2 regions of the Vreelandella vilamensis genome follow, and region 2 is predicted to be linked to the other one. Evidence: predicted binding sites of a transcription regulator. Region 2 holds the regulator's gene; the other holds the start of a gene.

Region 1 (6,104 bases), on a different contig from region 2:
TAACGCTGACGCTTGTGCCCGGCCCTGACGTTGAACTGCTCGCCGAGCCGCGCTATTTACAGCGCGCACTGCAAAATTTGGTCAGCAATGCCTGTCGATACGGTTACTCCCGGGTAGAAGTGCGCCTTTGGGATGAGCCCAACCTGGTGCGTATTGACGTTGAAGACGATGGCCCCGGCGTGCCGGTGGAGTCGCGGGGGGAGGTGTTTAAGCCTTTTGCCCGCTTGGATGATAGCCGCACGCGTAGCTCCGGGGGCTATGGGCTTGGGCTTTCCATCGTGCATAAAATCATGTCGGGTCATGGCGGCAGTGTGACCGTTGATATCAGCCCCGCACTGGGTGGCGCGCGCTTTACGCTGTTGATTCCGCGTCGTGAGTCGCTGGCTTGATACCGGAGAGTACCGCAAACGAGGTCTCGCGTGCGGTGCGTAAAAAGTCCTGCATCCAGGGCGCTTCCAGGCTCTCCTCGCGAATCGCGGCGTAAAGGGTGCTCCACACGCCGTCCTCTCCAAGCTTAACCGCGCTTACGTAGGCGCGTTCTAAGTATTCGGTTAACGCCCAACTGGGCAGTGCGCACACGCCGCGCCCGCTCGCCACCAGTTGCATCATCATAATCGTGAGCTCGGCGGTGCGAATCTCTTTTGGCCGTACGTTGGCCGGGTTTAAAAAGTGGGTAAACACATCCAAACGCGATTGCTCCACCGGGTAGGTAATCAGAGTTTCCCCCGCGAGCTCTTGCGGCGTGACAGCGTTTTTTTGCGCAAAGGAGTGCTGGCGGGAAACCGCTAAAAGCCCTTCATAGCGAAATAGCGGCGCATAGTATATCCCGTCAAGCGGCTGCGGGTCCGCGGTGATAACCAGATCAAGTTGCTCGCGGGTAAGTGCCGGGAGCGGGTCGAAGTGATGGCCGCTAGGAATATCGATCTCTACTTCTGGCCAATGATCGCGGAAGTAATCCACCGTTGGCATCAGCCATTGAAAGCAGCTATGGCACTCGATGGCCATGTGCAAGCGCCCCTGTTCGCTACCGTTCAGCCGGGCAATATCGCGCTCGGCGCGGCGCACTTCCGGGAGTACGTGATCGGCGAGTGTGAGCAAGCGCAAGCCGGCACGGGTGAACTCAACCGGGCGGGTTTTGCGCACAAAAAGCGGGCTTTCCACGCGGCTTTCCAGGTCCTTTAGCTGGTGCGACAGCGCCGACTGCGTGAGGTGGACGCGTTCAGCGGCTTCTACTAGCGAGCCAGTTTCGCGCAGCGCAAGTAAAGTGCGAAGGTGGCGAAGCTCAATCATGGTGATATTTATTCATTTTAAAGCGCCTAGCTTTTGGTGGCGTAAGCGTAAAGCAGCGTTTCTTGCGCGCTGATTGGGGCGCTGTCACCGGCATCTTGCTTGCAGTAACGTCCATCGGGTTGCAACAGCCAGCTCTGGCAGTTATCCACCAGGTAGGTTTCCAAATCTTTGCGCACCCGTGTGGCGAGCTTTTTGTCCAGAAGCGGGAAGCAGGTCTCTACCCGGTGGAACATGTTACGCGACATAAAGTCGGCGCTAGAGCACCAGATTTCTGGCTTGCCATCATTATGGAAATGAAAGACGCGCGTGTGTTCCAAAAAACGACCAATGATTGAACGCACGCGAATATTGTCAGAAACGCCTTTCAGGCCCGGTTTTAAACAGCACATGCCGCGAATGATCAAGTCACACTCAACGCCTGCTTGCGACGCGCGGTAGAGCGATTTGATCAGTCTAGGCTCGGTCAGCGAGTTGCACTTGATAATAATATGCGCGCGTTTGCCTTTGCGCGCGTTTTGCGCTTCGCGCTCGATCATCTCGGTGAGCCGCTCGTGGAGGGTAAAAGGCGCATGTAGCAGCGTATCAATTCGCCGTGCGCGGCCCATTCCGGAAAGCTGCTGAAACACCCGATGGACATCGGCACACAGTGCTTCGTTAGCGGTGAACAAGCTGTAGTCGGTATATAGCTTGGCTGTTTTGGAGTGATAGTTGCCAGTCCCAAGATGCGCGTAGTGGCGCAGCGCGCCTTTTTCCCGGCGCACGATATGCAGCATTTTGGCGTGGGTTTTGTAGGCCATGACGCCGTAGATCACGATGGCGCCGGCTTCTTGAAGGCGCGAGGCGAGCTGCAGGTTGTCGGCTTCATCAAAACGTGCGCGCAGTTCAATCACTACCGTGACTTCTTTGCCCTGGCTTGCGGCATCCACCAAGGCGCTGACGATGGGGGAATCGGCGCCAGTGCGGTAGAGGGTTTGTTTGATGGCCAGTACATCCGGGTCGCGCGCCGCCTCGCTGAGCAGATCTTCGACCGGCGAAAACGATTGGAAAGGATGGTGGAGTAAAAGATCACTTTTGCGAATGGCATCGAAAAGGCTGCCACTGCGAAGCGCTTTGGGTATGCCCGGGATAAAAGGGCGATAGAGCAACTCAGGGCGGTCAACATCCCCCAGCACAGCCATCATGCGGGTGAGGTTGACCGGCCCTTCCACGCGATAGAGATCCTCAGCTTCCAAGCTAAACTGGCGCAGCAGAAAGTCGATGAGGTCGTCAGGGCAGTTATTGGCGACTTCAAGGCGTACGCCGCTGCCGTAACGGCGGGCTAACAGCTCGCCGCGCAGCGCCGAGGCCAGGTCAGACACTTCTTCCGGATCGACGGTCATGTCGGCGTTCCGTGTTAAGCGGAACTGATAACAGCCGCGTACGCGCATGCCAGGAAAGAGCTCTTCGGCGTGAGCATGGATCATCGATGAAAGGAAAACGTACTCCGAGAAGCCGTCTTCGCTGAGCTCTTTAGGTAACGCGATCAGCCGCGGTAGTGAGCGTGGCGCGGGCAATATGGCCATGCCACCGGCACGGCCGAACGCATCCTTGCCTTCGAGTTCGACGATAAAGTTAAGGCTTTTGTTGACCAGGCGTGGAAACGGATGCGAAGGATCAAGCCCGATTGGACTGATCACCGGCATGATTTCGTCGTTGAAAAACGCACGGACCCAGCTTTTTTGCGCTTCAGTCCACTGGTTGCGCCGACGAAACCGCAGCCCTAGTGCTTCTAATTGGGGCAGAAGAGTGTCGTTAAGAATCTGGTACTGGCGAGTGATTTGCTCGTGAGCGATGCGGGAAATCTCACTTAGCACCGCTTTGGGAAGGCGGCCATCAGCGCCGGTGGTGTCATCACCCAGCGCAATCTGGTGCTTGAGACCCGCCACGCGGATCTCAAAGAACTCATCCATGTTGGACGAGAAAATCAGCAAAAACATCAGCCGGTTGAGCAGCGGATGTGCCTCGTCTAGTGCTTGCTCCAACACGCGAATGTTGAATTGTAAGTGCGAAAGCTCGCGATTGAAGTAAAGCTGGGGGTCGTCGAGATCGGTTTCGGCTTGGTTATCTCGTGCTTGTACGCCGGTCGGTGTCCGGTTAACACGTAGTGACGGCGCTTCGTTTTCGGTGACGACGGGGTCGACCCCTTGTTTGGGGGATGTGTCTGAGGCTTGAGAATCCATTACCGTTCCTTCTCGAAAGACATATACAAAAAGCAATGCTTTCAGTATGGCGGATAAAGATGACAAAAGGGTGTCATCGCGTTGTCATCTTTGGGTATGGGTTGAGCGAGGTCAATAAAGCACGTGAACGAGCAGTGTTACCCCTCAGTGCGGCGAAGCAGACGCGCGGCGTCGAGCGCGAAATAGGTCAAAATGCCGTCGGCCCCGGCGCGTTTGAAACACATAAGCGACTCAAGCATGACGCTATCGCCGTCCAGCCAGCCGTTGTCGAAAGCGGCGCGGTGCATGGCGTACTCGCCACTGACCTGATAGGCGAAGGTGGGAGCGTGAAGCTCGGTTTTGACTCGGCGTACCACGTCAAGGTAAGGCATGCCTGGCTTTACCATCACCATATCGGCACCTTCGGCGAGATCCAGCGCAACTTCGTGCAGGGCCTCATCGCTATTCGCCGGGTCCATCTGGTAGGTGCGTTTATCCGCTTTACCTAAGTTACCCGCTGAGCCTACCGCATCGCGGAAGGGGCCGTAATAGTGCGAGGCGTACTTGGCGCTGTAAGCCATGATTTTGACGTTGTGCAGGTGCTCTTGCTCCAGTACCTGACGAATCGCACTGATGCGACCATCCATCATATCCGACGGCGCCACGACATCGGCGCCGGCTTCTGCGTGGGAAAGCGCTTGCTTGAGTAAGGTATCGACGGTGCGGTCATTCAACACATAGCCGTGCTCGTCGATGATGCCGTCCTGGCCGTGGCTGGTATAGGGGTCAAGCGCCACGTCAGTGATGACGCCGAGCTCCGGCAGCGCTTTTTTTAGCGCGCGAACGCTACGCTGCACTAAGCCGCCCGCGTTATAGGCTTCTTCGGCAAATTCCGACTTCAGCGCTGAACCCACCACCGGAAAAAGCGCCAACGCCGGAATGCCAAGCGCAAAGGCTTCACGTGCCTGCTCAACCAAAAGGTCCAACGAAAGGCGCTCAACACCGGGCATGGAAGGAACGGCTTCGCGTTGGTTTTCGCCTTCTAAGACAAAGACCGGCAAGATGAGATCCGACGGGGTCAGGGTGTTTTCCTGCATCAGGCGGCGGGAGAAGTCATCACGGCGCATGCGCCGCATACGCGTGGCCGGAAAGTGGCGCGGTGTCGGGGTATTCAAGGCATTCTCCTCGCTGTTATCAAAGTAGGTTATCGCTTTTAGTGAGTATATCAGGCCCTATGTTGAGGAAAATATGTTGAGGAGCAATGTTGCCAAGAACACGTTGGGGGAACACGTGAGGGAGAATGGGGTTAGGGGATAGGTGTGCGCCGAAAGCGATGTTGTGGAGAGTCGATGTTGTGGAGAATCGGCAAACTGCATAAAGTGAAGCGCAATAGGCAAACCGTATTCAGAATGACGACTAAGACTGTATTGCAAAACCGTATTGCAAGGCTGTATTGCGAAACCGTATTGAAAAATCGTATCGATAAAAAAGGGGTATAGCATGACCAAACAGGTGGCGGTGATTCTGGCCGGCTGCGGCGTTTTTGACGGCTCGGAAATTTATGAAACCACGCTGACGCTTTTGCGCTTAGATCAACTGGGTATCGGCTATCGCTGCTTTGCCCCGGACATCGAGCAGCTCCACGTGATTAACCATGCGACCCACGAGGTGGCTGAGGGGCAAACCCGGAACGTGTTGGAAGAAGCCGCGCGGCTGGCACGCGGTGACATCAGCCCGCTTAGCGAGCTGGAAGCCGACGAGTTCGACGCGGTAATCGTACCTGGTGGGTTTGGCGTGGCGAAAAATCTCTCAGACTTCGCCACTGCCGGCGATAGCATGGACGTCATCGAGCCGCTGAAAGAAGCCTTGGCGGGGTTTCGTGAGGATGCCAAGCCCATCGGCTTGATGTGTATCGCACCGGTCATGGCGCCTCGACTACTAGGCGAAGGCATTGCTGTCACCGTAGGCCACGACCCGAGTGTTTCCGGGGCGATCAGCGCCATGGGCGGTCTTCACCGCAGCTGCGGGGTAGAAGATATTATGGTGGATTTTGAGAACCGCGTTGTCTCCACGCCCGCTTACATGCTTGCCACCCGCATCAGCGAAGCGGCCACTGGCATTTTCAAGCTGGTGGACCGTATCGATGAAATGATGGGCTAAGCGATTACGCTTTAGCCGCGCATAACGTAAAACCTCCGCTAGGCATGGCGGAGGTTTTTTTACGTGCGCTTTACTGTGGCGCGTTTTCGCCTATCAACTTTCGGCGTCGGAACTTTTTTCAGCGTCTTCGCGGCGCTTCCGCCGAACTAAGCGACCAAACAGCAGGCCAACTTCGTAAAGCAGGTACATCGGTACCGCGAGCAAGCTTTGCGATACGACGTCGGGCGGCGTAAGCAGCATACCCACTACAAAACAGCCCAAAAGAATGTAAGGCCGTTTTTTGGCAAGGCTCTCGACGGTGGTCGCGCCGGAAAGCACCAGTAAGAAGGTGGCAATGGGGATTTCAAAGGCCACGCCAAAGGCAAAAAAGAGCTTCAGTACGAAGTTCAGGTACTGATTAATATCGGTCATTATGGTGATGTCTTGCGGCCCGGATTGGGTAAAAAACGCAAACAA
Region 2 (6,104 bases):
GCGTAAGGCAGCCTCGGGGTCGCGAAAGCGTAGCTCAAGGTCCAAGTCCACCGGCAACCCCTTTCCCGTCGTGACCCGTTGGGGTGAAATTCGGTAGTGGCGTGCAACCTTCAAGTCTTCGGTGGCAATCCCCCAATCCAGGCTGCGCATGCGTTCAAGCTGCTCGCGAAAGCGCGGCTTGCGACGCAGCGCACGCTTAAGCAAAAAGCCGAGTAGCCACAGCGTTAGCGCAAGTTTCATTAGGAAACTGCGTCCTTCAGCGCTTTACCTGGCTTAAACGCCACGTTTTTACTGGCCGGAATTTGCAGCGGCTCGCCCGTTTGTGGGTTTTTGCCGGTGCGGGCGGCGCGTTCACGTACGGTGAAGGTACCAAAACCAATCAGAGAAACATCGTCACCTTTAGCGACACTGTTGGTGATTTCATCGAGGATTACGTTCAATACTTGGCCAGCTTTATCTTTGGATAGATCGGCGCTTTCGGCAATGGCAGCGGCGAGTTCAGGTTTGCGCATTAGGTATCTCCGGTGTTTTCGTTCAGGTGTTAAGGCGTTATCAAAAGCGAATAAAACATTGCTCGATACAGCAGCGACTAACAAGTGCTTGCAAGTCAGTGCCCTAAGCGTAGCGCGTAAGGCAGTGAAAATCAGCCTAGCAGCGCAGGGGCGGCTCTGGAAAGCTCCACTTTCCGTCTCACGCAGCCGCCTGTCAACGCAAAACCGATCAAACGTTCGTCTTTATCTTCGGCGAGGGCGGTCATGTCCGTGCCGTCTGCCTCGATGCGCCAGCGCGCTGGGGTTGCCAGCGGGGGGTAGGCAACCACCGGCAAAAGCGGTGTTTTTACGATCACCGGCCAGGCCCCAAAGTGAACCGGCGTGGGCGTTCCGGCAAGCGTCTTGGCCAGGGCGTTGGCACTGGCTTGCAGCGGCTGCACGTACATGGCGTTCACACCGGCCACGCAAGCCGCGTCACCGAGGGCGAAAATAGCCGGGTGCGAGGTTTGCAGAGTGCGGTCAACCGCAATGCCGTTGGCAGAGACCTCAAGCCCGGCCTTGGCGGCAAGCGCGGTGCGGGGCGCAAGGCCGGTGGCCAGCAGTACCACATCGGCGTCAATGCGTTGGTGGTTATCAAGTGTCAGCTGCACGGCGTCGCTGGCGCCACGGGCAATGCGCTCAAGCGAGCGCCCCAGCGCCAGCTGCATGCCCGCTTCAATAAACGTCTCGCCTAGTGCATGACCGAGTGGCTCGGGCAGAAGGCGCGGGAGGGGAGCGCTCTCAGGGGCAATCAGGCTAACGTGATGGCCGCCAGCGTGCAGGTCGTTGGCAAATTCGCAGCCGACCAGCCCCGCGCCGATAATCGCGACCCGGGCGGGGCCGTGACGCAGAGCGGCGTGAAAGCGGCGGTAGTCGTCCAGGTCGTTAACGCTGAAGCAGTGAGCGGCGCAATCGCTGGGAATGGCAAACGGCGCGCGCGGCGCTGCTCCCGTGGCAAGCACCAGCTGGGTGTAAGCGTAGTCGCTGCCATCGGCAAGCGTCAGCCACCGCGCCTCGGGGTCGATTGCGGACACGGTGGTGTGCGACAGCAGCGTGGCATTAAGCGCTTCAGCGAGGGTTTCGGCATCGCGCTGGGCGAGCTTATCCGGGGCTAGCTTTTTGGCAAACCCGGTGGAAAGTAGCGGTTTGCTGTAGTCGTCGCCGCTGTCGGCGCTGATCAAGGTGAGGCGGCGCGTATCACCTTCGCGGCGCAGCGCGCGTGCAAGGCCTACCCCGGCCATGCCGGTGCCAATAATGACTAAATCGGCGTGGGGTATCGACATAAGTTACCTATCAAGCTAAAAGGCGAAAAAAGTCAGTAATGCCAGCATGGTACACTAGCAAGCGTTGGGATGGTTTGGGTCAATCGCCTTGATTGGCCGCTTGAGTGGCTCTTCAGGGAGAGGCAGGCTTTGCCGGATATTGGTGTAATGCAAACGCAATCATGCGCGCCCATTGCGCGCTGGCTGCCGGTTACGGCGGCGCGCCCCGCCATGTCGCTTCCTTGGTGGCGCTGGGTAGCGTCTACTGACTCGTTGACCGCGCGGCTGATCGCCGCAGGTGAAGGGCGTAAGTTTCGGGTGCGGCTACTGCGCCAGAGCATAGGGTTTGCGTTTGCCGATGAGGCCATGGCGCTTGGCATTGGGCAGCGACGCTATGCGTGGCGACGTGAAGTGGCGCTGTGCCTAGACGGTACGCCCTGGGTGGTGGCGCGCACGGTGGCGCCGCTGGCGCAATGTCGTGGTCAGCGTCTGGAGCAGCTGGGGGAGCGCTCGCTGGGAAGCTGGCTGTTTCAGCAGCCGGACCTAAAGCGCGGCCCGCTTGAGGTCACCTCTCAGCCGCCGCGTTTCGCCGCCGTTGACAGCTGCTGGGGGCGGCGGTCGCGGTTTCAGCACGCTGGGTTGTCATTGCTGGTGCAGGAGTACTTTTTAACCGCCATGGCGGATGCGTTGGCGCTGCCTTCGCGCTAGGCTAGCCGCTTTTGCGTTTTCTTGAGACGAGGTAAGCATGGACCGTTCCCTACTGCGGCCGATTGGTTGGGCTCGCGTGCCCGATTTTCTTCACCTTACCCGGTTAGACCGGCCGATTGGCACCTGGCTTTTGATGTGGCCGACACTCTGGGCGCTGTGGATTGCAGCACAAGGCGTGCCGGGGCGCGATGTGCTGGTGATTTTTGTTGCCGGGGTTTACGCCATGCGCGCGGCAGGATGTGTGGTCAACGACTATGCTGATCGTCACTTCGACGGGCACGTCAAACGCACTCAAGATCGCCCGCTGGCCAATGGGCGCATTAGCGAGCGTGAGGCACAGCTATTGTTTGTGGGGCTGGTGGCGGTTGCGTTTGTGCTGGTGCTGTTTACCAATTTGTTCACCATTATACTTTCCCTGGGCGGGCTGATATTGGCGTTTATCTACCCGTTTATGAAGCGTTATACCCACTTCCCGCAAGTGTTTTTGGGGGCAGCGTTCTCCTGGGCGATCCCCATGGCGTGCGGCGCGGTGCTGGGGTACGTGCCGCTGGAGGGCTGGCTGCTGTTTTTTGCCAACGTGCTGTGGACGGTGGCTTACGACACCGAATACGCCATGGTGGATCGCGACGACGATCTTAAAATCGGCATTAAATCCACCGCCGTGCTGTTTGGCCGCGCAGATCGTTTGATCATCGGCCTGCTGCAGCTCGCGACCCTTTTGCTGCTTGCGGCGGTGGGTTGGCGCTTGGCGCTAGGAGGCTTTTTCTGGCTAGGGCTCGCCGCCATGGCGGCGACTTTCGTGCACCAGCAAGCGCTGATTCGTCACCGCGAACGGTCGCGCTGCTTTCAAGCGTTTTTGAATAACCACTGGTCGGGATTGGTCGTTTTCGCCGGAATCGCCTTGAGCTTGTGGCCCAGTGCGGGGTAAAACCCTAGGTGTCATGTAATTGTCATCAAGTCATGGTGTGATCGTCATCGAAATGTCGTGTTGATCTTTTCCGTTTAAGCACCGTGAGGCTTGTAATGACCGCCAAGACCGTTTTGATCGTCGATGATGAGGCGCCGATTCGCGAAATGATCGCGGTAGCCCTGGAAATGGCTGACTATCGCGTACTTGAAGCGGATAATGCCCAGGATGCTCACGCGATGGTGGTGGATCACCAGCCCGATCTTTTGCTGCTTGATTGGATGATGCCGGGCACTAGCGGTATTGAGCTCGCCAGGCGCTTAAAGCGTGAAAAAACCACCGCTGAGTTGCCGATTATCATGCTTACCGCCAAAGGCGAGGAGAACAATAAAATCCAGGGCTTGGAAGCCGGCGCCGACGATTACATCACCAAGCCGTTTTCCCCGCGCGAACTGGTGGCTCGGCTCAAGGCCGTGCTGCGACGCACCACACCGCGCGGCGTGGAAGACCCCATTGAAATTGAAGGGTTACTGCTGGACCCTGCTAGCCATCGCGTCAGTTCTTATGGCAAATCGGTCGATATGGGGCCCACCGAGTATCGGTTATTGCAGTTTTTTATGACCCATCAAGAGCGCGCTTACACGCGTGGCCAGTTACTTGATCAAGTCTGGGGCGGCAATGTCTATGTCGAAGAGCGTACCGTGGATGTGCATATTCGAAGGCTGCGTAAAGCGCTGGGTGAGCATAACCGGCTCATTCAAACGGTACGCGGCACAGGCTACCGCTTCTCCGCGCGAGGGTAGGCGTGCGCCTTTGGAGCCGTGAAATTTGGCGTCTAGTGTGGCTCTCGGCGGTAGGTGCCACACTGGGGGCGTTCTTGGGTGTGCCAGGGCTTGGTTTGGCCGTTGGCTTGGGGGGGTGTCTGGGGTATCACCTTTACCAGCTGCGCGCGCTTCACCGCTGGCTTATCCGCTCCCCCCACGATGAACCGCCGGCTGCCCCTGGGATTTGGGGCGAGCTTTTTGACCGTCTCTACCGCTACCAAAAAAGCCAACGCCTCACGCAAAACCGCCTACGCGCCACGCTTGCCAGGATTCAAGAGTCCTCAGAAGCCATGCGCGATAGCGTGGTGATGCTCGACCGGCATGGGGATTTGGAGTGGTGGAACAGCGCCGCGGCTAAGATGTTAGGGCTGAAAATCAAACATGATCGCGGCCAGCACATTACCAATTTTTTGCGCGACCCGCGCTTTGTCCGCTACTTCAATTCCCGCGATTACAGCGAGCCGCTAACGCTCACGTCCCCCATCGATGAGCGGCGCATTCTGCAGTATCAAATTACCTTATACGGCGACGACGAGCGCTTGGTGATGGCCCGCGACATTACCCGGTTGCATCGCTTAGAGCAGATGCGCCGCGACTTCGTGGCCAATGTCTCCCATGAGCTGCGCACGCCGCTGACGGTCATTTCCGGCTACTTAGAAACCTATGGCGACTTAGCGGAACAGCTGCCGCCGCGGTTGGGCCGCGGTATTGAGCAGATGCAGGCGCAGACCACGCGGATGCAGAACTTGGTCAACGACCTGTTGCTGCTCTCGCGCCTGGAGATTGATCAGGGCGGTGAGGACCACCAGCCAATCGATGTCGCGGCGTTATTGAAAGGCGTGCGCGAAGACGCACTGGCGTTGTCAAAAGGTCGGCAAACCCTTGAGATCGACATAGCGAGCGACGCCAAGCTTATCGGCAGCGAGCAAGAGTTACGCAGCGCGATTTCCAACCTGGCATTTAATGCCGTGCGCTATACCCCCCCGGATAGCCACATCACGCTGCGCTGGCAAATGGAGGGGGACGGCGGCTGCATCGACGTGGAAGATGATGGTGAAGGGATTGACCCGGTGCATCTTCCCCGCCTCACCGAGCGCTTTTATCGCGTGGATAAAGGGCGTAGCACTGCGACTGGCGGCACGGGTCTCGGGCTTGCGATCGTCAAGCACGTGCTACTGCGCCACGACGCCACGCTTTCAATTGACTCCCACCCTGGGGAAGGCGCCCTGTTTCGCTGCGTGTTCCCCAAAGAGCGGCTTGCCTGCTAATCCCGAAACGACGTTTTAACGCACGATAGCCCCGCCTGTCATGGCTTCTGTGCGGTAGTGGGCGTCCCACATCAACACGGCACCAGCCACTGCGCCGGGAAGTAAAAACAGGTTCGCCAGGGGTATCCAGGTAATCAACGTAACCAGCCCGCCGTAGCTTACGCTATGCCACCAGCGGCCAGAGAGGCGCCGGCGCATCTCGGCAAAACTCACCTTGTTGTTATCCATGGGGTAATCCAAGTAGGTAATGGCGGCCACCCAGGCGGAAAAGAGCGCCCACAAAAGCGGGGCGAAAAGGTTCAAGCCCGGAATCCAGCTGATGACAAACAGTAAAATAGCGCGCGGCAAAATATACCCGAGCTTAATCAGTTCACGTCCTAAGGCATCCATCGCGGTTTTCGCTAGACCGCGGTCGTCGAGCGGCTCGCGCCCGGTGGCGGCGACTTCCACCTTAGCGGCAAGAAAGCCGTAAAACGGTGCGGCAATCAAGTTCGTCACCACGGTGAAGGTAAAAAACACCACGGCAACCAAGCATAAGAAAAATAGCGGCCAAATCAGCCAGGCAAGCCAATCCAACCAGCTGGGCACCAAGCTCATCCAATAGC

Evidence for each region. Region 2 encodes PhoB, which activates phosphate uptake and scavenging genes when phosphate is short. Its sites were predicted from a motif close to TGTCATANNNNTGTCANA; they were not measured.
Region 1: ppk1 (polyphosphate kinase 1) is a predicted target of PhoB. The motif match lies at 3,581-3,598, and genes of this name have one in related genera.

Annotation. Positions count from the first base shown of each region.
Region 1 is NZ_JARWAN010000001.1:65,362-71,465, forward strand. Features, by position in the region: gene QC823_RS00300 (ATP-binding protein) at 1-389, shown strand, start outside; gene QC823_RS00305 (LysR family transcriptional regulator) at 352-1,290, opposite strand; gene ppk1 (polyphosphate kinase 1) at 1,317-3,509, opposite strand; gene hemB (porphobilinogen synthase) at 3,647-4,663, opposite strand; gene elbB (isoprenoid biosynthesis glyoxalase ElbB) at 4,989-5,648, shown strand; gene tatC (twin-arginine translocase subunit TatC) at 5,742-6,104, opposite strand, start outside.
Region 2 is NZ_JARWAN010000016.1:11,546-17,649, reverse strand. Features, by position in the region: gene QC823_RS10550 (hypothetical protein) at 1-240, opposite strand, end outside; gene QC823_RS10545 (HU family DNA-binding protein) at 240-512, opposite strand; gene QC823_RS10540 (NAD(P)/FAD-dependent oxidoreductase) at 644-1,813, opposite strand; gene QC823_RS10535 (chorismate--pyruvate lyase family protein) at 1,961-2,500, shown strand; gene ubiA (4-hydroxybenzoate octaprenyltransferase) at 2,538-3,428, shown strand; gene phoB (phosphate regulon transcriptional regulator PhoB) at 3,524-4,210, shown strand; gene phoR (phosphate regulon sensor histidine kinase PhoR) at 4,213-5,499, shown strand; gene cysZ (sulfate transporter CysZ) at 5,515-6,104, opposite strand, start outside.